Regions from separate parts of the Erwinia pyri genome, predicted to be linked through region 3. Evidence: predicted binding sites of a transcription regulator. Region 3 holds the regulator's gene; each other region holds the start of a gene.

Evidence for each region. The regulator PhoB, encoded in region 3, activates phosphate uptake and scavenging genes when phosphate is short. The targets are predictions, from matches to a motif close to CTGTCATAAAACTGNCNNAT.
Region 1: Q3V30_RS20605 (MIP/aquaporin family protein) is a predicted target of PhoB. The motif match lies at 5,822-5,841, and genes of this name have one in related genera.
Region 2: pitA (inorganic phosphate transporter PitA) is a predicted target of PhoB. The motif match lies at 3,103-3,122, and genes of this name have one in related genera.

The regions. Positions count from the first base shown of each region.
Region 1 is NZ_CP132353.1:4,347,594-4,354,947, forward strand. Features, by position in the region: gene cytR (DNA-binding transcriptional regulator CytR) at 1-531, shown strand, start outside; gene ftsN (cell division protein FtsN) at 706-1,605, shown strand; gene hslV (ATP-dependent protease subunit HslV) at 1,696-2,226, shown strand; gene hslU (ATP-dependent protease ATPase subunit HslU) at 2,238-3,569, shown strand; gene Q3V30_RS20590 (1,4-dihydroxy-2-naphthoate polyprenyltransferase) at 3,734-4,663, shown strand; gene rraA (ribonuclease E activity regulator RraA) at 4,771-5,256, shown strand; gene zapB (cell division protein ZapB) at 5,296-5,535, opposite strand; gene Q3V30_RS20605 (MIP/aquaporin family protein) at 5,986-6,834, shown strand; gene glpK (glycerol kinase GlpK) at 6,867-7,354, shown strand, end outside.
Region 2 is NZ_CP132353.1:278,868-286,221, forward strand. Features, by position in the region: gene rsmJ (16S rRNA (guanine(1516)-N(2))-methyltransferase RsmJ) at 1-164, shown strand, start outside; gene uspA (universal stress protein UspA) at 231-668, opposite strand; gene uspB (universal stress protein UspB) at 1,104-1,439, shown strand; gene pitA (inorganic phosphate transporter PitA) at 1,506-3,008, opposite strand; gene Q3V30_RS01310 (BaiN/RdsA family NAD(P)/FAD-dependent oxidoreductase) at 3,245-4,429, shown strand; gene Q3V30_RS01315 (inositol monophosphatase family protein) at 4,513-5,313, opposite strand; gene Q3V30_RS01320 (ABC transporter ATP-binding protein) at 5,337-6,398, opposite strand; gene Q3V30_RS01325 (ABC transporter permease) at 6,395-7,354, opposite strand, start outside.
Region 3 is NZ_CP132353.1:3,464,958-3,472,311, forward strand. Features, by position in the region: gene Q3V30_RS16470 (PstS family phosphate ABC transporter substrate-binding protein) at 1-675, opposite strand, end outside; gene phoR (phosphate regulon sensor histidine kinase PhoR) at 694-2,007, opposite strand; gene phoB (phosphate response regulator transcription factor PhoB) at 2,031-2,720, opposite strand; gene sbcD (exonuclease subunit SbcD) at 2,911-4,134, shown strand; gene Q3V30_RS16490 (AAA family ATPase) at 4,131-7,354, shown strand, end outside.

The DNA.
Region 1 (7,354 bases), 880 kb from region 3:
ACCGCCGCCTTTGAAGCGGTGAATCACCTGCTGAAGCTCGGTCACAGCCGCATTGCCTGCATCGCCGGGCCGCAGGATATGCCGCTGTGCCACTATCGGCTGCAGGGATATATTCAGTCATTAAGGCGTAACGGGCTCGCCGTGGATCCGCAATATATAGTGCGCGGAGACTTTACCTTTGATGCCGGTTCACGGGCCATGAAGCAGCTGATGGCGCTGCCGCAACCGCCTGATGCGCTGTTCTGTCACAGTGATATTATGGCGCTGGGTGCGATGGCGCAGGCCAAAATCATGGGGCTGCGCGTGCCGCAGGATCTCTCATTAATTGGCTTTGATGATATCGAACTCTCGCGCTACAGCGATCCACAGTTAACGACGGTCGCTCAGCCCCGCTTTAATATCGGTCGGGAAGCGATGCTGCTGCTGCTGGAGCAGCTGGAAGGGAAACCGGTCAACAGTGGTTCACGCCTGCTCGATTTTGAACTGAAAATTCGCGGAAGCACCGCGCCATCGCTGCGGTTCAAAGAGTGAAAAGCAAAATATTCCTCTGTGCGCGCCCGCAAAAACAAGATTCAGCAGATTCTTAGCGCTATCCCCGCTGGTCAAACTTCCGGCCCTTGAGTAACATGGCGAGCTGACAGCCGGGCGCGCCAGCTCTGAATAGTTGCCCGGCCTCACTTTTCATTGATTATTAGCGGAACGATAGTGGCACAAAAAGATTACGTAGGCCGCGGGCGTTCGACAGGGACGCGTCGCAAAAAGAGCAACAGTCGCACCAACAGTCGCAGTAAAAAGCGCAGTGGCGGTTCAGGGGTTCCAAAAGTCATGGTAGTGCTTGCCGTTGCCGTTCTGGTGACGTTTGTCGGCGGCCTGTGGTTTATTGCCCATCATAAAAAAGAAGAGACGCCGGTTATCCCCGATCATAAAGCCGCAGGAAATGGCCTGCCGCCGAAGCCGGAAGAGCGCTGGCGCTACATCAAAGAGCTGGAAAATCGTCAACTTACCGTTCCCACGCCTGTTGAACCTTCTGCCGGCGGTGAAGTGCACTCCCAGACGCAGCTGACCGATGAACAGCGCCAGCTGCTGGAACAGATGCAGTCTGATATGCGTCAGCAGCCCACGCAGCTGAATGAAGTGCCGTGGAATGAGCAGACGCCTGCCCAGCGCCAGCAGACGTTACAGCGCCAGCAGCAGCAGTCTCAGCTGCAGCAGCAGTCGCGTATGCCGCAGCAGCAGCCGCAAACCACCCGGCCAGCGCCGGTCACGCCAGCGCCAGTCACCCGCGCGCCGGTAAAACAGGCGCCGACGCAGCCCGCAACGCAGACGGCTCAGCAGCCTAAAGCAGAGAGTAAGCCGAAAGAGAAAGAGGCGGAGAAATCCCAGCGCTGGATGGTGCAGTGCGGCTCCTTTAAAGGAACCGATCAGGCCGAATCGATCCGCGCCCAGCTCGCCTTTGAAGGATTTGAAAGCCGCATCACTACCGGCGGTGGCTGGAATCGCGTGGTTATCGGCCCCTATAACAGCCGCGCCTCCGCAGAGAGCACGCTGAAACGCCTGCGTGGCTCCGGCCACTCAAATTGTATTCCTCTCGCTACCGGGGGTTGAAACCCCTCAAAGCTGCCCCATATCTGATTGCATCAATGCCCCGCAGGTGGACTGCGGGGATATCTACTGACTGCAACAAGGGGTCTGCCCGTGACAACAATTGTAAGTGTACGACGCAACGGCCAGGTAGTAATTGGCGGTGATGGCCAGGCTACCCTCGGCAACACCGTAATGAAGGGCAACGTCAAAAAAGTGCGTCGTCTCTATAATGACAAAGTCATTGCCGGTTTTGCTGGCGGGACTGCAGATGCCTTTACGCTGTTTGAACTTTTCGAACGCAAGCTGGAAATGCATCAGGGTCATCTGGTGAAAGCCGCCGTGGAGCTGGCGAAAGACTGGCGTACGGACCGTATGCTGCGCAAGCTGGAAGCGCTGCTGGCGGTTGCTGATGAAAACGCCTCTCTGATTATTACCGGGAATGGCGACGTCATTCAGCCGGAAAACGATTTAATTGCCATTGGTTCCGGTGGTCCTTACGCACAGGCAGCCGCCCGGGCGCTGTTGGAAAACACCGAGATCGGCGCACGCGACATCGTTGAAAAAGCGCTGGGTATTGCAGGCGACATCTGCATCTATACCAACCACAATCTCACCATCGAAGAATTACCGTCTAAAGCGTAAGGATCCCAATTATGTCCGAAATGACTCCGCGCGAGATCGTCAGCGAGCTGAACCGTTTTATTATTGGCCAGGATAATGCCAAGCGTGCGGTGGCGATCGCCCTGCGCAACCGCTGGCGCCGTATGCAGCTTGATGAAGAGCTGCGTCACGAAGTGACGCCGAAAAATATTTTGATGATTGGCCCAACCGGCGTGGGTAAAACTGAAATTGCCCGCCGCCTGGCAAAACTGGCCAATGCGCCGTTTATTAAAGTGGAAGCGACCAAGTTCACGGAAGTGGGCTACGTGGGGAAAGAGGTGGATTCCATCATCCGCGATCTTACCGACTCTGCGCTGAAAATGGTCCGTTCACAGGCTATTGAAAAAAACCGCTACCGTGCCGAAGAGATGGCAGAAGAGCGTATTCTGGATGTGCTGATCCCGCCTGCCAAGAACAACTGGGGCCAGCCTGAAGAAACGGCTGAGCCCTCTGCCGCGCGTCAGTCTTTCCGCAAAAAATTGCGCGAAGGCCAGCTGGACGAGAAAGAGATTGAGATCGATCTGGCCGCCTCATCGATGGGCGTAGAGATCATGTCTCCGCCGGGTATGGAAGAGATGACCAGCCAGCTGCAGTCGATGTTCCAGAACCTGGGCAACCAGAAGCAGAAGCCGCGTAAGCTGAAAATCAAAGACGCGATGAAGCTGCTGATTGAAGAAGAAGCGGCCAAGCTGGTTAATCCGGAAGAGCTGAAACAGGAAGCTATCGACGCGGTTGAGCAGCACGGTATCGTCTTTATTGATGAGATCGATAAAGTCTGTAAGCGCGGTGAGAGTTCCGGCCCGGATGTGTCGCGCGAAGGCGTTCAGCGTGACCTGCTGCCACTGGTTGAAGGCTGCACCGTCTCCACCAAGCACGGCATGGTGAAAACCGATCACATCCTGTTTATCGCCTCGGGCGCGTTCCAGGTCGCCAGCCCTTCAGACCTGATCCCGGAGCTGCAGGGTCGTCTGCCAATCCGCGTTGAGCTTCAGGCGCTGACCACCCATGACTTCGAGCGCATCCTGACCGAGCCAAGCGCCTCCGTTACCGTGCAGTACAAAGCGTTAATGAAAACCGAAGGCGTGGATATCAGCTTTACCGAAGATGGTATCAGCAAAATTGCCGCCGCCGCCTGGCAGGTGAATGAGACCGCTGAAAATATCGGTGCCCGCCGTCTGCACACGGTGCTGGAGCGGCTGATGGAAGATATTTCCTATGATGCCAGCGACCTGAACGGCCAGTCCTTCACCATTGATGCAGAGTATGTTGGCAAGCATCTGGATGAGCTGGTTGCTGATGAAGATCTGAGCCGCTTTATTCTGTAAGGCGCGTTGCAGAACAGCAAGAAGGAGGCTGCGGCCTCCTTTTTTTACGCCTGAATTTCCTCCCCGCTGGCCACTATTGTTGACGTGGAATAACTCTCCGGCCTGAAACGGACGCTACTATAGCGTCACGATATGCATCCCCTTCAGCAAAGGCCCCAGCGGTTATGACGGACAATCTGCATTCTCTTACTGCCCTTACCCCTTCCCGTGCCTGGCTTGAGAGCCTGCGCCTGCGTACGCTGCCGCTGGCCTGTGCCTCGGTGATCACCGGCTCTTCGCTCGCCTGGTGGCAGGGAGATTTTAATCCCGGCACCGCTGCCCTGGCTTTGCTCACCACCGCGCTGCTGCAAATTCTCTCTAACCTGGCAAACGATTATGGCGACGCGATCAAAGGCAGCGACACGCCTGACCGGCTTGGCCCGTTACGCGGCATGCAGAAAGGCGCCATCACTCAGCAGCAGATGCGCATTGCCCTGATTTTTAACGTGATCCTCACGATCGTAGCGGGCGTGATGCTGATCCTCCGGGCCTGCCGCTCAGTTAACGATATAGCAGGGTTTATCGGCCTGGGCGCGGTCGCAATTGTCGCCGCCATCGCCTATACCGTTGGCAAAAAACCTTATGGCTATCTCGGGCTGGGGGATGCTTCCGTGCTGATCTTCTTTGGCTGGCTGGGCGTAACCGGGAGTTATTATCTTCAGGCGCATAACCTGCCGCTGATGCTGTTTTTGCCCGCTACCGCCTGCGGGCTGATGGCTGTGGCGGTGCTCAACGTCAATAATATGCGCGATATCGACAGCGATCGGCAAAACGGAAAATATACGCTGGCCGTGCGTTTAGGCGCGATCAATGCCAGACGCTACCACTCTCTGCTGCTGGCGGGCGCACTGCTCTGCTGTGCCCTGTTTGCCATGATGAGTTCGCTGAATTCTGCCGGCTGGCTGTTTCTGCTGGCCGCGCCGCTGCTGCTCAGGCATCGCCGCTACATTATGCAGCAAACCTCCCCCGTCGCCATGCACCCGATGCTGGAGAAAACGGTTAAATCTGCCCTGCTGCTTAACCTGCTTTTTTCGCTTGGCCTGCTGCTCAATTAAGTGCGATGTGTTTGACTCATCGCAACTTTTAACAATTGATGATTTTGCCAACAGCGGCGAGAAAGCGATATACTTAAGGTTCCTGTGGCAAACAGACGAAACCCCTTATGAAATATGATACTTCTGAACTCTGCGACATTTACCATGAAGATGTGAATGTCGTTGAACCGCTCTTTTCAAACTTCGGTGGCCGTACCTCGTTTGGCGGGCAAATCATCACGGTAAAATGTTTCGAGGACAACGGGCTGTTGTACGATCTGCTGGAGGAGAACGGTCGCGGTCGCGTGCTGCTGGTGGATGGTGGAGGATCGGTCCGTCGTGCCCTGATCGATGCGGCACTGGCCAGAGTGGCGATGCAGAACGAGTGGGAAGGCATTGTAGTTTACGGTTCCGTACGTCAGGTTGACGATCTGGAAGAGCTGGATATTGGTATTCAGGCCATTGCCGCTATTCCGGTCGGCGCTGCGGGCGAAGGCATTGGCGAAAGCGACATCCGCGTCAATTTTGGTGGCGTCACCTTTTTCTCCGGCGACCATCTCTATGCCGATAACACCGGCATCATCCTTTCTGAAGATCCACTGGATATCGAATAAAAAAACGGGTGCCGCTGGCACCCGTTTCTCATCAGAGGTTTAAACCTCTTCCATTTTTCCCAGCAGCGCACGCAGACGCTCCTGCCAGACATGCTGCTCTTCTTTCAGGTGCTGATTTTCACGCACCAGAGAATCACTGTTTCCCGCAGCCTGTTGAACCTGCTGATTCAGATTGTTGTTCTGCTCTTTCAGCTCTTCAATTTCCATCTGCAGCAGCGTGATGGTATCAATCGCCTGCTGTACTTTCGCTTCCAGTTTCTCAAACACTTCAAATGACATTATAAATAACCTCTTCTAATCGCAACCCGTTGATATTGCCAGCCGCAGATCATGAAGGGGTAAACCGGCATTCCACGGATAACAACGATTATCCGATTGTAAGTAGAGCAGCCCGCCAAGTCCAGCGGCGAACCCACACAGGGTGCAGTCTGTAACAATTTTCAGCATAGACCTGGTATGCGTAACATTAGCCACTTAAAAAGTAAGGTTATGGTTAATGGTTTTCGACAAAAACCTGCTTAAACGAAAAGTGAAATGGTGTTTCATGAAAGCAAAAAGGCGCGAAAACGCTCATTTTTATGACACAGCACACAACTTTTGATTTCGCTATTTCTCGTTTATGCTCGTTAACGATAAATTTACATCAGCCCTACATTAGATTTGGGCGGCTCACGGAATGAGAAAAAAAGCGCACTACAACATTTAACCTCGCCTTCAGGAAATGTCATCATGAGTCAGACTGCAACAAGCACGCTCAAAGGGCAGTGCATCGCCGAATTCCTCGGTGTCGCCACCATTATTTTCTTTGGTGCCGGCTGTGTCGCCGCTATGAAACTGGCAGGCGCAAGTTTTGGACAGTGGGAAATCAGTATCGTCTGGGGTATTGCCGTTGCAATGGCAATTTATCTCAGCGCCGCCATCTCTGGTGCGCATCTTAACCCGGCAGTAACGCTTGCGCTCTGCCTGTTTGCCAACTTCGATGGCCGTAAAGTGGTGCCCTATATCCTTGCTCAGGTAGCCGGAGCATTCTGCTCTGCAGCGTTGGTGTATGGCCTCTACTACAACCTGTTCCTGGATTATGAACAGTCCCATCAGATGGTCCGTGGCACGGTAGAGAGCCTCGACCTGGCCGGAATTTTCTCCACCTATCCTAATCCGCATATCAGCGTTGGCCAGGCTTTCATCGTTGAAGCGGTGATCACCGCCGTGATGATGGGCCTGATTATGGCGCTGACCGACGACGGTAACGGCCTGCCTCGTGGCCCGATGGCCCCTCTGCTGATTGGCCTGCTGATTGCGATTATCGGCGGGGCTATGGGTCCACTGACCGGCTTTGCTCTTAACCCGGCCCGTGATTTCGGACCAAAGCTCTTTGCCTGGCTGGCAGGCTGGGGTAACGTCGCCTTTACCGGTGGCCGTGATATCCCTTATTTCCTCGTGCCGATCTTTGGCCCGATTGTTGGTGCCAGCGTGGGTGCATTTGGCTACCGCACTCTGATAGCCCGTAATCTGCCTGGTGCCACCGTTGTAAAGAAAGATGAGAAGACGATAGCGCGTGCTGAGCAGCGCAAAGCGTAAGTGTTAACCCTTTTCACCATCAGGAATGAATTATGACCACAGAAAAAAAATATATCGTCGCGCTCGACCAGGGGACTACCAGCTCTCGTGCAGTAATCCTGGACCATGATTCCAACATCGTGGCGGTCTCCCAGCGCGAATTTCAGCAAATTTATCCTAAAGCTGGCTGGGTTGAGCATGACCCGATGGATATCTGGGCCTCGCAAAGCTCCACACTGGTAGAAGTGCTGGCGCATGCCGATATTCGCTCTGATGAGATTGCCGCTATTGGTATCACCAACCAGCGTGAAACGGCCATTGTCTGGGATAAAGAGACCGGCAAACCGATTTATAACGCTATCGTCTGGCAGGATCCACGCACCGCTGACTACTGTGCGAAGCTGAAAAGAGAAGGTCTGGAGGAGTATATCCAGCACACCACCGGTCTGGTCATCAACCCCTACTTCTCCGGCACCAAGGTTAAGTGGATCCTGGATCATGTTGAAGGCTCTCGTGAACGCGCGAAACGCGGTGAACTGCT
Region 2 (7,354 bases), 1.3 Mb from region 3:
ACGATGCGGATGGCCTGCTGGCCCCGGCAAGGCGACTGGCGAAGAAAAGGGTGGTGGTAAAGCGTCCTGATTACGCGCCCCCGCTGGCAGGCGTGGTGACGCAGTCCGCCGTGGTGACCAAAAGCCACCGCTTTGATATCTATCCACCGCTGCAGGACGAGTAAAAGCCCGTAGCGTTTCAGCAGCTAACCTGATAAAAAAAGGGCGGAGATTATCCCGCCCTTTGCTGTTTATTCGTCTTCTTCATCGCGCAGCGGCACGATCAGCATATCAATGTGTACGGTATTGATCAGCTGGCGAGCCGACGACATCAGCTTGCTCCAGAAGTCCTGATGGTGACCGCACACCACCAAATCCACATCATATTTTTTGATCGCATCGACCAGCACCTGGCCCAGATCGCCACTGCCGCTCAGGGTTTCAGAGATAGGGTAGCCTGCGCTGTTTGAGAGGCCGGTCAGTGCGGTGTGCGTCTCTTCAGAGATACGTTTTTGCATATCGCCTAAGTTGACGTCAATCAATCCGGTATAGAGGTCGGAATAGTTCACATCCACATGGATCAGTGACACTTTGGCATCGTACGGGCGCGCCATGGAGACGGCTTTGGCGACCAGCAGCTGGCTTTCCGGAGAAAGGTCGACTGCAATCAGAATGTGTTTGTAAGACATAACGATACTCCTTTCATTCGTTGCGGAGGGATATCCGCCGAAAAAGTTCTCTTTTCGCATCATAACACATTGAAATCCGTTGCTAATGTTTAATGCATTGCGCCGCGTCTGATGGAGAGAAACGCACCGACGACGTTATTGTTTTCCCCTCTATTATAACCCTAATTGTTAACGGCAGAGCGGCCAGGCCGCGCCGTTTGCGAGCGGGATCATACTGAATTTTTCTCGCTTTCTGACGGCTACGTAAAACATCGCTGGAAAAAATTTAAACAGATCTCCTACACTGGTATTAACGACTTGCTATGCGCTAATAGCGGTCGCTCTTCTGTTACAACTAAAATCAGTCTGGTTTAATGAGGTGATTAGCTACTTATCGTGGGGCTTGTCCGGCGTATTCCGCTGCGTAAGCTCTTTGAGGGCTGTCGGGAGGGGATCATGATCAGCACCATCGCGCTTTTCTGGGCTCTTTGTGTGGTATGTGTGGTGAATATGGCGCGCTACTTTTCCTCTTTGCGTGCGTTGTTAGTGGTGCTTCGTGGGTGCGACCCTTTGCTCTATCAATATGTGGATGGCGCGGGCTTTTTTACCTCACACGGTCAGCCCGGGAAACAGGTCCGGCTGGTGCGGTATATCTGGTCACAGCGCTATCGCGACCATCACGATGATGAGTTTATTCGCCGCTGCGAGCGGGTGCGGGGGCAGTTTATCCTGACCAGCGCGCTGTGCGGACTGGTGGTAATTAGTCTGGTTGGGCTGCTGATCTGGCATTGAGTCAGCAAACGGCGGAAACAAAAAAGGGCGGGGATATCCCCGCCCTTTTGCTCTGCCCGGAGGGCACTACACTACAAATTTCAACGCGATCCAGTAAAGCGATCCTGAAAGCAGGATGGAGATAGGCAGCGTAAATATCCAGGCAAGCAGGATATTTTTGATGGTTTTGCTCTGAACGCCGCCGCCATCAACCAGCATGGTGCCGGCAACGGAAGAGGAGAGGACGTGAGTGGTTGAAACCGGCATCCCGGTATAACTCGCCACGCCGATAGAGACCGCCGCCGTCATCTGCGCGGACATCCCCTGAGCATAGGTCATGCCTTTCTTACCGATCTTCTCACCGATAGTGGTCGCCACACGACGCCAGCCCACCATGGTTCCCAGCGACAGCGCCAGCGCTACGGCGACGATAATCCAGACCGGAGCATATTCAATCGTGCCCAGCAGATCACCTTTCAGCTTGCTGAGGAAACGCTGATCGTCACTGGTGACGCCCGGCAGTTTCGACGCTTTTTCTGAAGTGTCAGAGATGCACATCAGCAGGCGGCGAAGCTGCGCCCGCTGGTCCACCGTCAGCTTATCGTAGCTTTGCAGGTTGTTCAGCAGGCCCTGGGCTTGCTGAATCGCTGGCAGAGCACGGGCTGCATCGCAATGGAAATCTTTCGGACCGCCTGGCACCTCTTCCGGCGTTGGCACCACAGGCGGCGCCATCTGCACAATATGGGCCAGTGAATCAGCGTGCTGCTGATAGTACTGCTCCAGATGGTTTACCGCGTCGCGGGTGCGGGTGATGTCGTAGCCCGTAGAGTTCATGTTGACCACGAAGCCGGCAGGCGCCACGCCAATCAATACCAGCATGATCAGACCAATGCCTTTCTGACCATCGTTGGCACCGTGCGAGTAGCTCACGCCAATAGCAGAGACAATCAGGGCAATCCGCGTCCAGAACGGCGGCTTCTTTTTGCCGTCGATCTTTTCACGCTCTGCAGGCGTCATATGAATACGGCGGCGCTTTTTGTTCCCGCTCCAGTAACGGCGCAGGATAAATACCAGGCCGCCAGCCAGCACCAGGCCAACAATCGGTGAAATCACCAGCGACATAAAGATGCCGACCATTTTGGGGATGTTTAATGCATCTACTACCGAGGTGCCGGTAATCAGTGCGTTGGTCAGGCCAATACCGATGATGGCCCCGATAAGGGTATGAGAGCTGGAGGCCGGCAGACCAAAGTACCAGGTGCCGAGGTTCCAGATGATCGCGGCAAGCAGCATAGAGAAGACCATGGCAAGGCCATGAGCTGAACCTACGTTAAGCAGCAGATCGGTGGGCAGCAGGTGAACAATGGCATAGGCCACGCTCAGTCCGCCCAGCAGGACGCCAAAGAAGTTGAACACCCCAGCCATCACCACCGCCACTTGCGATCGCATTGCCCGGGTATAGATCACAGTAGCGACTGCGTTGGCCGTATCATGGAAGCCGTTGATGGCCTCGTAGAACAGCACAAAGAGCAGCGCGAGTACCAGTAACAAGCCAGTATGAAAATCGAGACCAGCGAACAGATGTAACATAAGCGTTAAGCCATTTTGGGGGACATGAACGCGGCGCATTATCAGCGAGAATACGCGGCTGGGGAAAGGAAAATATAGACTTTTTTTGACAGAAATGTGTCAGCATGATGAAAATCGGCGCTGCTTTCACTTAAATATCATTCAGTTGCAAAATGTTTCAGCGATGACATTTTTGTTACTCTGGCGTCACCCGCCCCTTGTCATTACAATCAGCGTTTTTTAGCCCGGAGCGAGTTGTGGAAAAGTTTGACGTTATCATCATTGGCGCTGGCGCGGCTGGCCTGTTCTGCGCAGCGCAAGCGGGGCAGCGGGGCAAGCGAGTGCTGCTGCTGGATAACGGCAAAAAAGCGGGGCGTAAAATATTGATGTCCGGCGGCGGCCGCTGTAATTTTACCAACCTCTATACCGAACCGGCCGCTTATCTTTCGCAAAACCCCCATTTCTGTAAGTCGGCACTGGCGCGGTATACCCAGTGGGACTTTATTGATCTGGTTAACCGTCACGGTATTGCCTGGCATGAAAAGACGCTGGGCCAGCTGTTCTGCGATGATTCCGCCCAGCAGATTGTGGACCTGCTGCTGAAAGAGTGTGAAGCGGGCAGCGTTACCCTGCGGCTGCGCAGCGAAGTGCTGAGCGTGGCGCGCGATGAGGCGGGCTATACGCTGGCGCTGAACGGCAGTACGGTGCAGGCGGAGAAACTGGTGGTGGCCTCCGGCGGGCTCTCGATGCCGGGTCTGGGCGCCTCGCCTTTTGGTTATAAAATTGCAGAGCAGTTTGGTCTGAAGGTCTTTCCTACCCGCGCCGGGTTGGTGCCTTTCACGCTGCACAAGCCTCTGCTGGAGCAGCTGCAAACCCTCTCCGGCGTTGCCGTCCCTTCCGTGATAAGTGCGGAAGATGGCACCCTGTTTAAAGAGGCGCTGCTGTTTACCCATCGTGGGTTATCAGGTCCGGCAGTTCTGCAATTATCGAGCTACTGGCAGCCTGGCGAGTTTGTGACGATCAACCTTTCCCCTGAGCGCGAACTCGGTAGTTTTATTGATGAAGAGCGTGAAGCCCACCCCAATCAGAGCCTGAAAAACACGCTGGCAAAAGTCCTGCCGCGCCGTCTGGTGGAGTGCCTTCAGCTGCTGGGCAGCGTACCGGAATGTACGCTGAAGCAGCTCAACAGCCGTCAGCAGGGCGAACTGGTTGCCTCGTTGCACCAGTGGCGGGTGCAGCCTAACGGTACTGAAGGCTACCGCACGGCGGAAGTGACGCTGGGTGGAGTGGATACCAGCGTGCTCTCCTCCAAGACCATGGAGGCGCGCGATGTGCCCGGCCTCTACTTCATTGGTGAAGTGGTGGACGTGACCGGCTGGCTGGGAGGCTATAATTTCCAGTGGGCCTGGGCTTCCGCCTGGGCTTGTGCTCAGGCTTTGTAAAAGCGAACGTTAAACGCCCGATTTTTTTGAGCTTTCCATAGTGAACGCAGAGCGCCTGAGCGAGCCAGCCTCAGGCGCAGAATTTACACGCCCATGATCTCTCTTAACTCCTGTTGCGCGCCCGGTGCCACGGCCAGCACTTTTGCGCCCTTAGTCAGCCGCTCGCCTGCGGTATCAAAAGGCAAATACCAGCCGCCCGCCTCTTTCACCAGGCAGTATCCGGCCAGGCAATCCCACGCGTGCATATAGGGTTCGAAATAGCCGACAACCCGACCAGCAGCGACCCAGGCCAGCATCAGTGCGCCGGAGCCGATACGGATAAAGTTCCCGCCTTTGCTCAGCAGCGCCGCCAGCAGTTCGCCCACGGCCTGCGGTGAAACGTAACTGTTAGCCCCAAAGCCAACTACATGATTTTGCAAGGTGCGCGCAGGATCAACCTGCAACTTGCGGCCATTTAAGGTGGCTCCCATGCCTGACGCCGCAACGTAACATTCGTCGTAGCAGGGGGCATAAATCACCCCAATAACCGGTTCGCCTTCAAAGAGCACCGCTATCGATACGCACCAGCTCGGCATGCCGTTAAGAAACGGGCTGGTGCCGTCAATGGGATCCACCACCCACGTATAGCCTGACGTACCGGATTGCAGGCCAGACTCCTCCCCCAGAAAGCCATCTTCTGCCCAGGCCTGACGAATACGCTGGTCAATCATCTGCTCAACTTCACGGTCGGCCTGTGAAACCACATCCTGAGGATCTTTTTTAGTTTCCACAATCAGGCTGTCGCGCTGATTAAACCAGCTTAATGCCAGCTGGCCTGCGGCCCGCGCCGTTTCTTCTGCCAGTGCAAGGCGCGCCAGTAGCGCGTGATCTTCTGTTCCGGTCATACTTTTCTCCAGAGTAGCGAACGTTAAGAGGCGATTAATGCCAGGCCCTGCGGTTTGAAATCCACATTGACGTGGGCAGCCAGCGGTAATATCTGCTCCATCTGGCTGTCAATAATAAACAGCGCGCCAAGCGGCGTACTGACTTCATATTCGATATGGTCACCCAGCCAGGTTGCATGCACGATTTGCCCTGCCAGCGCTCCTGCGCCGCCTGAGTTGAGCGTAATATATTGGGGTCTTATGGAAAGCTGCGCTTTACCCGGTTTCGCGCCACTGCTGCGTACCCGATAGCGCTGGTTGCCCACGCTTACCTGGGCGTACTCGCCGTCTGTGGTGTCAACTTCACAGGGCAGAATATTAGCTTCTCCCATAAAGTCGGCAATAAATACCGAGTTTGGCGAGTGGTAGAGCGTATCGGGCGCGCCCTGCTGTGCAATTTCGCCCTCCTTCATCACGATAATTTTATCGGAGACCGCCAGCGCCTCTTCCTGGTCATGGGTGACGTAGACGGCGGTAAAGCCCAGCCGCTGCTGCAGGTCGCGAATATCGGTGCGTACGCGACGGCGCAGACGCTCATCCAGATTTGAAAGCGGCTCATCCAGCAACAGTACCTGCGGCTCCAGCACCAGCGCACGCGCCACGGCGATACGCTGCTGCTGCCCGCCGGAAAGCTCTGACGGCAGCCGGTTTCCCTGCTGCTCCAGCCCGACCAGCTTTAGTCCCTCTCTGGCGCGATCCTGCGCTTCCCGCTTACGCAGGCCGCCCGACAGCAGTCCGTACATAACATTTTCCAGGGCTGACATATGAGGAAACAGCGCATAAGACTGAAACACCATCGCTACGTCGCGCTCGTTGGCGGGAAGATGCGTGACCTCTTTACCGCCAATCAGGATACGCCCTGATGTGGGGTGCTCCAGCCCGGCCAGCAAGCGCAGGGTGGTGGTTTTACCGCAGCCCGAAGGGCCGAGAAGGGTCACCAGCGTGCCCGCCTCCACGGTTAATGAAAGATCGGGTATAGCGTCAAAACCGGCGAAGCGCTTGGAAACCTGCTCAAACACCACTGTTCCTGCGGTAACGATGCTCATAGGGCGTTCTCCTGTATTAACGGTTTCCGGGAAAGAGGAACAACAGTGGCCGGGATAAGGGCGGCCGTGCGGCGTAAGCGCCGCTCGCCGACCAGCAGCTGGAAGAGGGCGATGATCGCCAGCATCACCACAATCAAAACGGATGAGTAAGCAATCGCTACGCCGTACTCGCCGTTTTCCACCAGCCCGACAATGTAAGAGGTGGCCATGTTGTACTGGGCGCTGACCAGAAAGATCACGGCGCTGATAGAGGTAATGGCGCGAACAAAGGCGTAGACCAGCGCGGCGCTGATGGCGGGTTTCAGCAAGGGCAGAATAACTCTGGTCAGCGTGCGGAAGCTGTTGGCACCCAGCGTCAGCGAGGCTTCATCCAGGCTTTTATCCAGCTGGCTCATAGCGGCGATGCCGCCACGGACGCCCACCGGCATGTTGCGGAAAACAAAGCAGGCGACGAGGATCAGCGCCGTACCGGTTATCTCCAGCGGCGGCAGGTTATAAGCCATCACGTAGCTGACGCCAATCACCGTGCCGGGAATAGCAAAACTCAGCATCAGCATGAACTCAAAGGTCTGACGGCCGGCAAACTTTTGCCTGACGATAAGCCATGCGGTGAGTAAGCCGACCACAGCCGTGAGCGGAGCGGCAATCAGCGCAATTTCCAGCGTGGTCCAGAAGGAGTTCCACGCTACGCCGCTCCAGAGCAGATGCCCATCCTGCAGGGAAACGCGGAAGGCGCGAATATAGTGGTCCAGCGTCAGGCTGTTATCCAGTCCCCATGACTGCACAAATCCTCCTACCATGATCATGCCGTAGACCACCAGCGTAAACAGGCCCCAGGGGATTACCATCCCGTAAATGCCCGCCCGCAGGGGTTTTGGCAGCGTGGTGTGACGGCCGCCATCCCCTTTGCCGGTAACAGTGGCGAAATTTTTACCCGAGAGCCAGAGTCGCTGGAT
Region 3 (7,354 bases):
CAGCGTTTTTACGCCGGAGAGGTGGATCCCCATACTGGCATAACCAATGGCATTCAGCGTGTCGGCCACGGCCTGCACCACGGCCGCGGAACCCGGATACTCGCTGACATCATTGCGGAAATCACCGTTACAGAGCGCCTGCTGCTTGAAGAAACCCCAGGTGCCGGAAGCGGAATTACGGCCAAAGCGTTGCAGCGGACGTTCAGGCCAGCCGGATTGTGTCAGGTTGAGATCGCCCCAGTGATTGATGGCCGCAGCGGCTCCGCAGCGGCGGGTCACAGAGAAAATGGCATCGAGCTGTTTGGTGTTAAGCCCCTGCAAGGGGTTGTCCTGATTCACCACCACCACCAGCGCATCCATAGCCACCGGCACAGCCAGCGGCGGATAACCATAGCGCGCTTCAAACAGCTGGCGCTCCACAGCCTGCATGGGACGGCTCATCGCGCCGATCTGTGCCGCGCCTGCAGCGAGGGCGGTAGGCGCAGTAGAGGAGCCGGCTGCCTGAACCTGCACATTCACGCCGGGATATTGTCGGTTGAAACTCTCGCCCCACAGCGTCATCAGATTGCCGAGCGTATCTGAGCCGACGCTGGTCAGATTCCCGGCCAGCATCCCCTCTTCGGCCTGCGCCATCAGGCTGAAACAGGTCAGGGCGAGCAGAAACAGCTTTTTCATCTCAGGTATCCGGTTCGATCAACGAACCGCATTCTGAGCCAACTCGCGGCTGACAATCAACCTTGGCGGCAGGATGAAGCTGAAACAGGTCGCCACGCCCGGCTCGCTGGTGATATCGAGACGGGCGTTATGGTGACTCAACGCGTGTTTCACAATGGCCAGGCCAAGCCCGCTGCCGCCGGTTTGCCGTGAACGCGCTTTATCCACGCGATAAAAACGTTCCGTCAGGCGGGGAATATGTTCAGGCGAAATGCCCGGACCATTATCCTTCACCCTGAACAGCGCGCCCTGCGGGGTTTGCTGCCAGCTGATATCAATGCGTGTACCGGGCGGCGTGTGGTTAACCGAGTTATAAACGAGGTTGGAGATGGCGCTTCGCAGCTGCTCGTCGTTGCCGAAAACCCGCAGATGTTGATCGCTGTGGAAATGGATTTCGTGCCGCCCCTGGCTCAAGGTTTCTGCTTCACGCTGCAACAGCTTCAGCATTAACGGCACGTCGACTTTTTCCTGCAGATCGAGCGCTGGCGCGGCTTCAATACGGGAGAGCGTCAGCAGCTGTTTAACCAGCCCATCCATGCGGCGGGTCTGCTCCTGCATCGTATGCAGCGCTTTATCCCGCAGCGGCCCCTCCATGACGGAGTCATTCATCATCTCCAGGTAGCCCTGCAGCACCGTTAACGGCGTGCGCAGCTCATGGCTGACGTTGGCGAAGAAGTTACGGCGGGCGCCTTCCAGCTGATGCATCTGCGTCACGTCGCGCGCCACCAGCAGCCACTGCCCTTCTGAATAGGGCATCACGCGGAATTCAAGATGGCGATGGCTGTTAAGCACCAGGGTCAACGGTCGGGTAAAATCGCGCTGGCGGAGGTAGCGGGTAAATTCGGGGTAACGAAGCAGGTTAAGGATGTTCTGACCGTTATCCTCCGGCCAGCGCAGCCCCAGCATCTGTTGCGCCAGCCCGTTGCACCAGAAGATGGTTCCCTCTTCGGTGGTCAGTACCACGGCATCGGGCAGCGACTCCGCTCCGCTGCGGAAACGCTTAATCAGATGGCCAAGCTCGCGCCGACGCCGACGATTTCTCGCCTGCATCTGGTAGAGGCCATAAAAGAGCGGCTCCCAACTTCCGCGACCGGCTGGCGGCGTCATGCTGCGATCGATCCAGAGCCAGTGGGACAAACGGAGTAAATTAGCGAAGTGCCAGCCCATTACGGCCAACACGGCGATCAGCAGCAGCCAGGGCAGGTAGCCTACCAGCAGCCCCAAAATCAGGGCAGGCAGGCAGGCCAGCAGCAGCTCCAGCAGCAGTCTCTTCCAGGAGAGGCGTTCCAACACGGTAAAGGCTCCAGTGCGAACGATCAGTAACGTGCAGAGAAACGGTAACCTGTTCCGCGAACCGTCTGCACCATGCGATCGTGCCCGGTCAGTTCCAGCGCCTTGCGTAAGCGGCGAATATGGACGTCAACGGTACGATCTTCGACGTACACGTTAGTGCCCCACACATGATTAAGCAACTGCTCGCGGCTGTAGACCCGCTCCGGGTGCGTCATAAAGAAGTGCAGCAGCTTGTACTCTGTCGGCCCCATCTCCAGCGGCTGAGTCTCAGACATCACGCGGTGCGAAGAGGGATCGAGGCTCAATCCCTGTATTTCAATAACCTCTTCCACCGCCATTGGCGAGATGCGGCGCATCACCGCTTTAATCCGCGCCACCAGCTCTTTCGGCGAAAATGGCTTGGTAATATAGTCGTCGGCCCCCACTTCCAGACCGCGAACGCGATCCTCTTCTTCGCCACGCGCCGTGAGCATCATCACTGGGATCTCCCGGGTCATCGCTTCACGCTTCAGGTGCTTAATAAACTGAATGCCCGATCCTCCCGGCAGCATCCAGTCCAGCAGGATCAAATCAGGCCAGGGTTCGATAAGCATACTGACCGCACTGTCATAATCTTCCGCTTCTATCGGTTGATAGTCATTTTGCTCCAGAACGAAACACAACATCTCACGGATTGGGGCTTCATCTTCGACTACCAGAATGCGCTTAGCCATTATTGCTCCTGCTACTGTGACGGAATGCCACTGGATATGCGGCGCCATTATGCGTCAGTTTTATGACAGTTTTATGAAAAAAAGAGCCCCCAGCCCGCCGATTTATAACACTTTTATGAAGGTAGCGGCTGGGGTTTTGCGCAGGGCTGTTTATAATCGTCGGCACTGCTTTGCGCCTCAGAGGGATCCCATGCGAATACTCCACACGTCAGACTGGCATCTGGGCCAGTTCTTTTACACCAAAAGCCGCGCTCCGGAACATCAGGCTTTTATTGACTGGCTGCTGGAACAGGCGGTGGAAAAGCAGGTGGACGCCATTATCGTTGCGGGTGATATCTTCGATACGGGTTCGCCGCCCAGTTATGCACGTGAACTCTACAACCGTTTTGTGGTGAAGCTGCAGCAAACCGGCTGTGAGCTGGTGGTGCTGGGGGGAAATCATGACTCTGTGGCCACGCTGAACGAATCCCGCGAGCTGCTCGCCTGTCTTAATACCCGGGTAATTGCCGCAGCCAGTGACGATCCCGCGCAGCAGGTGCTGATGCTCAACACGCGCGAAGGCAAGCCCGGCGCGCTGCTCTGTGCGATCCCTTTCCTGCGGCCGCGCGACATTACCCTCAGCAGGGCAGGCCAGTCTGGGCGGGAAAAACAGCTGACGCTGCTGGAGGCGATAACCCAGCACTACCAGCGCTGTTGGCAGGCGGCACTGGTAGTGCGTGAACAGCATAATCTGCCGCTCCCCATTATCGCCACCGGCCATCTGACCACCGTTGGCGTCACCAAAAGTGATGCGGTCAGGGATATCTACATCGGCACGCTTGATGCCTTTCCGGCGCAGGCTTTTCCGCCAGCAGACTACATTGCGCTGGGGCATATCCATCGTGCGCAACGCATTGCTGACAGCGATCATATCCGCTACAGCGGCTCCCCTATTCCGCTCAGCTTTGATGAGCTGGGCCGTGAGAAAAGCGTCTTTCTGGTCGATTTTGCCGAAGGCAGGCTCAGTAACGTTGAAGCGTTGCCGATCCCGCTCTTTCAGCCCATGCAGATGATCAAAGGCTCGCTGGAAGAGATTGAGCAGCAGCTTGCGGCGATCCTGCCGCGTGAAGATGGCAAAACCGTGTGGCTCGATATCGAAATTTCCACCCATGCCTGGCTGAACGATCTGCAGCGTCGTATTCAGGAGCTGACGGAGCAGCTGCCTGTGGAGGTGGTGCTACTGCGTCGCAGCCGGGAGCAGCGTGAGCAGGTCATTAACCGTCAGAATAATGAGACGCTGAGCGAGCTGAGCGCGCAGGAGGTGTTCAGTCGCCGACTGGCGCTTGAGGAGCATGAGGATCCGGAACGGCTGGCTCGCGCTACCACGCTGTTTAAACAGACGCTGGCCGAGATAGATGATGAGGAGCAGGCATGAAGATCCTGACGCTGCGTTTTAAAAATCTCAACTCCCTGAAGGGGGAGTGGAAGATCGACTTCACCGCCGAACCTTTCGCCAGCAATGGCCTGTTTGCCATTACCGGGCCTACGGGCGCGGGCAAAACCACACTGCTCGACGCCATCTGCCTGGCGCTTTATCACGAGACCTCAAGGCTGGGTAAGCTCTCGCAGTCGCAGAACGATCTGATGACGCGTGACACCTCCGAATGTCTGGCAGAGGTTGAATTTGAGGTAAAAGGGGTGGCCTGGCGGGCATTCTGGAGCCAGAACCGGGCGCGTGGCGCAGTAGAGGGTAACCTGCAGGCGCCGCGCGTAGAGCTGGCCCGCTGCGAAGACAATAAAATCGTTGCCGACAAGGTCAAGGATAAGCTGGAGATGCTGACCGCCCTCACCGGCCTGGACTTTGAGCGCTTTACCAAGTCGATGATGCTGTCACAGGGACAATTTGCGGCGTTTCTGAACGCCGACGCCAACAGCCGCGCGGAGCTGCTTGAAGAGCTGACCGGCACCGAAATTTATGGCCGTCTCTCCGCCAGCGTGTTTGAACGCCATAAAACGGCTAAAGCGGCGCTGGATACCCTGCGCGCGCAGGCGAGCGGCATGGCCTTGCTGGAAGAGCAGCAGCTCTTACAACTCACAACCCAATTGGATGAACTGATCACAGCGGAGCAGGTGCTTACTTCGCAACATCAGCGGCACCATTTTTTATGGCAGTGGCAGCAGCAGTATCAGGCTGCCCAGCAGGCCGTGAAAGGCGCGGAACAGGCCAGCCAGCAGGCGGAAATCGCCTGGCAGCAGGATGGTGCAGAACTCTCCCGTCTCACCCAGGCAGAGCCAGCAGAAAAGGTGCGCCCGCTCTGGCAGCAGCGCGAGCAGTATCAGCAGGAGTGGCAGCAGCTGGAGAGGCAGCAACAGCAGCTTTCGCAGCAAAAAGCGCTGGCGCAGCAACAGCTTGAGGAGTGTACCCAACAGCTGAAAGTCGCCGATGACGCGCGTCAACAGCATGAGGCGTATCGCCTGCAGCAGGAGACGCTGATTGCCGACAGGGTACTGCCGCTGGATAACCGCATCGCCTCAATAAGGCAGCAGACAGAGGGGCTGGCTAAAGAAGTAAGTGAGTACCAACAATCACTCAAACGCCGTCAGGTTGTGCTGCAACAAAATCAGCAGGCGCAAACTGACAAGCAGGCACAGCAGCAGCTCCACCGGGAATGGCAGCAAAAGCATCCGCATTTTGCCCGCTGGGGAGAATCTCTGCCGCTGTGGCGCGTTCGCTTTGAGCAGCAGCAGCAGAGCGAGAAGGCGCTGAAAGTCCGGCAAACGCGAACGGAAGAGCAGCGAAACAGCGTTCTCCAGCTTCAGCGTCAGCTTCTGCAGGCGGAGCAACAGGCCAGACCGCAGCAACAGCTGCTGGAGCAGGCGCAGGCACGCTTCGCCGGAGCGGAGAAGAGCGCAGCGGCGCAGCGGCAGCGGCATGCAGAAAGCGAGCTGGAGCAGTCGCTGGCGCGGCTCAGCCAGCAGCGCCCACAGCGGCAGCAGCTGGCTCTGCTCTCTGCACAGTGGCAACAGCTTGCGGCCCGCCAGGCACGCCAGCAGGCCAGCCAGCAGGAGAGCCTGAAGCAGCAGCAGCAGGAAGAGCTGCAGCTGGCCGCGCTGCGCAACGACTGGAAAGAGAAATATCAGCATCTTCAGGATCTGGAAAAGCGCTGTGAACTGGAGCAGCGGATCGCCAGCCTGGAGCAGCAGCGCGCCCTGCTTGAAGCCGGGCAGCCCTGTCCGCTCTGCGGCTCCTGCGAGCACCCGGCGGTGGCGGATTACCAGGCGCTTGAACTCTCAGAAAACCAGCAGCGTCTGGCCAGGCTGAGAGCCGAAGTTGAGCAGCTGAAAGATCGGGGCACAGCGAAGCGCGAGCAGTTGAAAAACCTGCAGGCACTGGCCGAAAAAGAGCAGCAGGCGGCAGATGAGGATCGGCGGGAAGCCGGGCAGTTACGCACGCAGTGGCAGACGATTATCACCGCCCTCGCCCTTACGCTGACGCCCGAGCAACCTGAACAAACGCAGGCGTGGCTGGCAGAACAGGAGCGGCTGGAAACAGAGCAGCAGTCGCTGCTGCACAGCCTGCAGCAGAGCGCGCGCGAGCTGCAGCAGCATAAAGATGCCGTAACAAAGCAGCAAAATGCGCTGATGACTTTGCAGCAGCAGCAGCAGTTGACCAGTCAGCAACTGCTTACTGCGCAACAGGCGCTGGAGGAGCAGGAAGGCCTGCTGGCGCAGGAGCAGAAGAGCGTTAACCAGCAGCGCGACCTGTTGCAGACCTCTCTTCATGAAGCGGGGTTAACGCTGCCGCAACCGGGCCAGCAGGAGTCGTGGCTTGCAGAGCGTGAAAATGAGTGGCAGCAATGGATAAAAGCGGAGCAGGCGCTAACTGACCTCCTTCCCCAGCTCACCACGCTGGTGACCCAGCATCAGGCGCTGACGGAAGAGATAGCCAGCGAGCAGAACCGACTGACGCTGCTGGAACAGCGGCTTAAAACCGATCGCGAGTCGCTGGAAAAACTCAGGGAAGAGCGCTTCACGCTGTTTGGCGAACGGGATACCGTGGAGGTCCAGCAACAACTCCGCGCCCGCTCAAAACAGCATGCTGACAGCAGCGAAACCTGCCTTAAGCGCTGGCAGACGCTACAAGGCCAGTTAAATACCCTGAACGGACAGCATAACTCACTAAATGAACACGCTGTTGCACTATCTCAACGTCTGAAAACGGCTCAGCAGACGATGGCCGAAGCGCTCTCAGCCAGCCCCTTCCCGGATGAAGCGGCCTTTATCGGGGCGCTGCTTGATGAGGAAGCGATGCTACGGCTGCGTGCGTTACAGAAACAGCATGAGCAGCGGCGCCAGCAAGCTGCCGTGCTGCTGCAACAGGCGCAGCAGACGCTGGAAAATCTTGTCCGGGCCACGCCAGAAGATATGCCGGAACAGCCAGAAGGTTTGAGTGAAGTTGTTGCCAGCCTGTCGCAGCAGCTGCGGGAAAATGCCCGTCAGCAGGGGGAGACGCGCCAGCAGCTCAACAGTGATGCCGCCCGTCGTCGTCAGCAGCAGGATCTGCTGAGTCAGATAGCGGACAATGAAAAAGAGGTTGAAGAGTGGGGCTACCTGAACCAGCTGATTGGCTCGCGCGACGGCGATAAGTTCCGTAA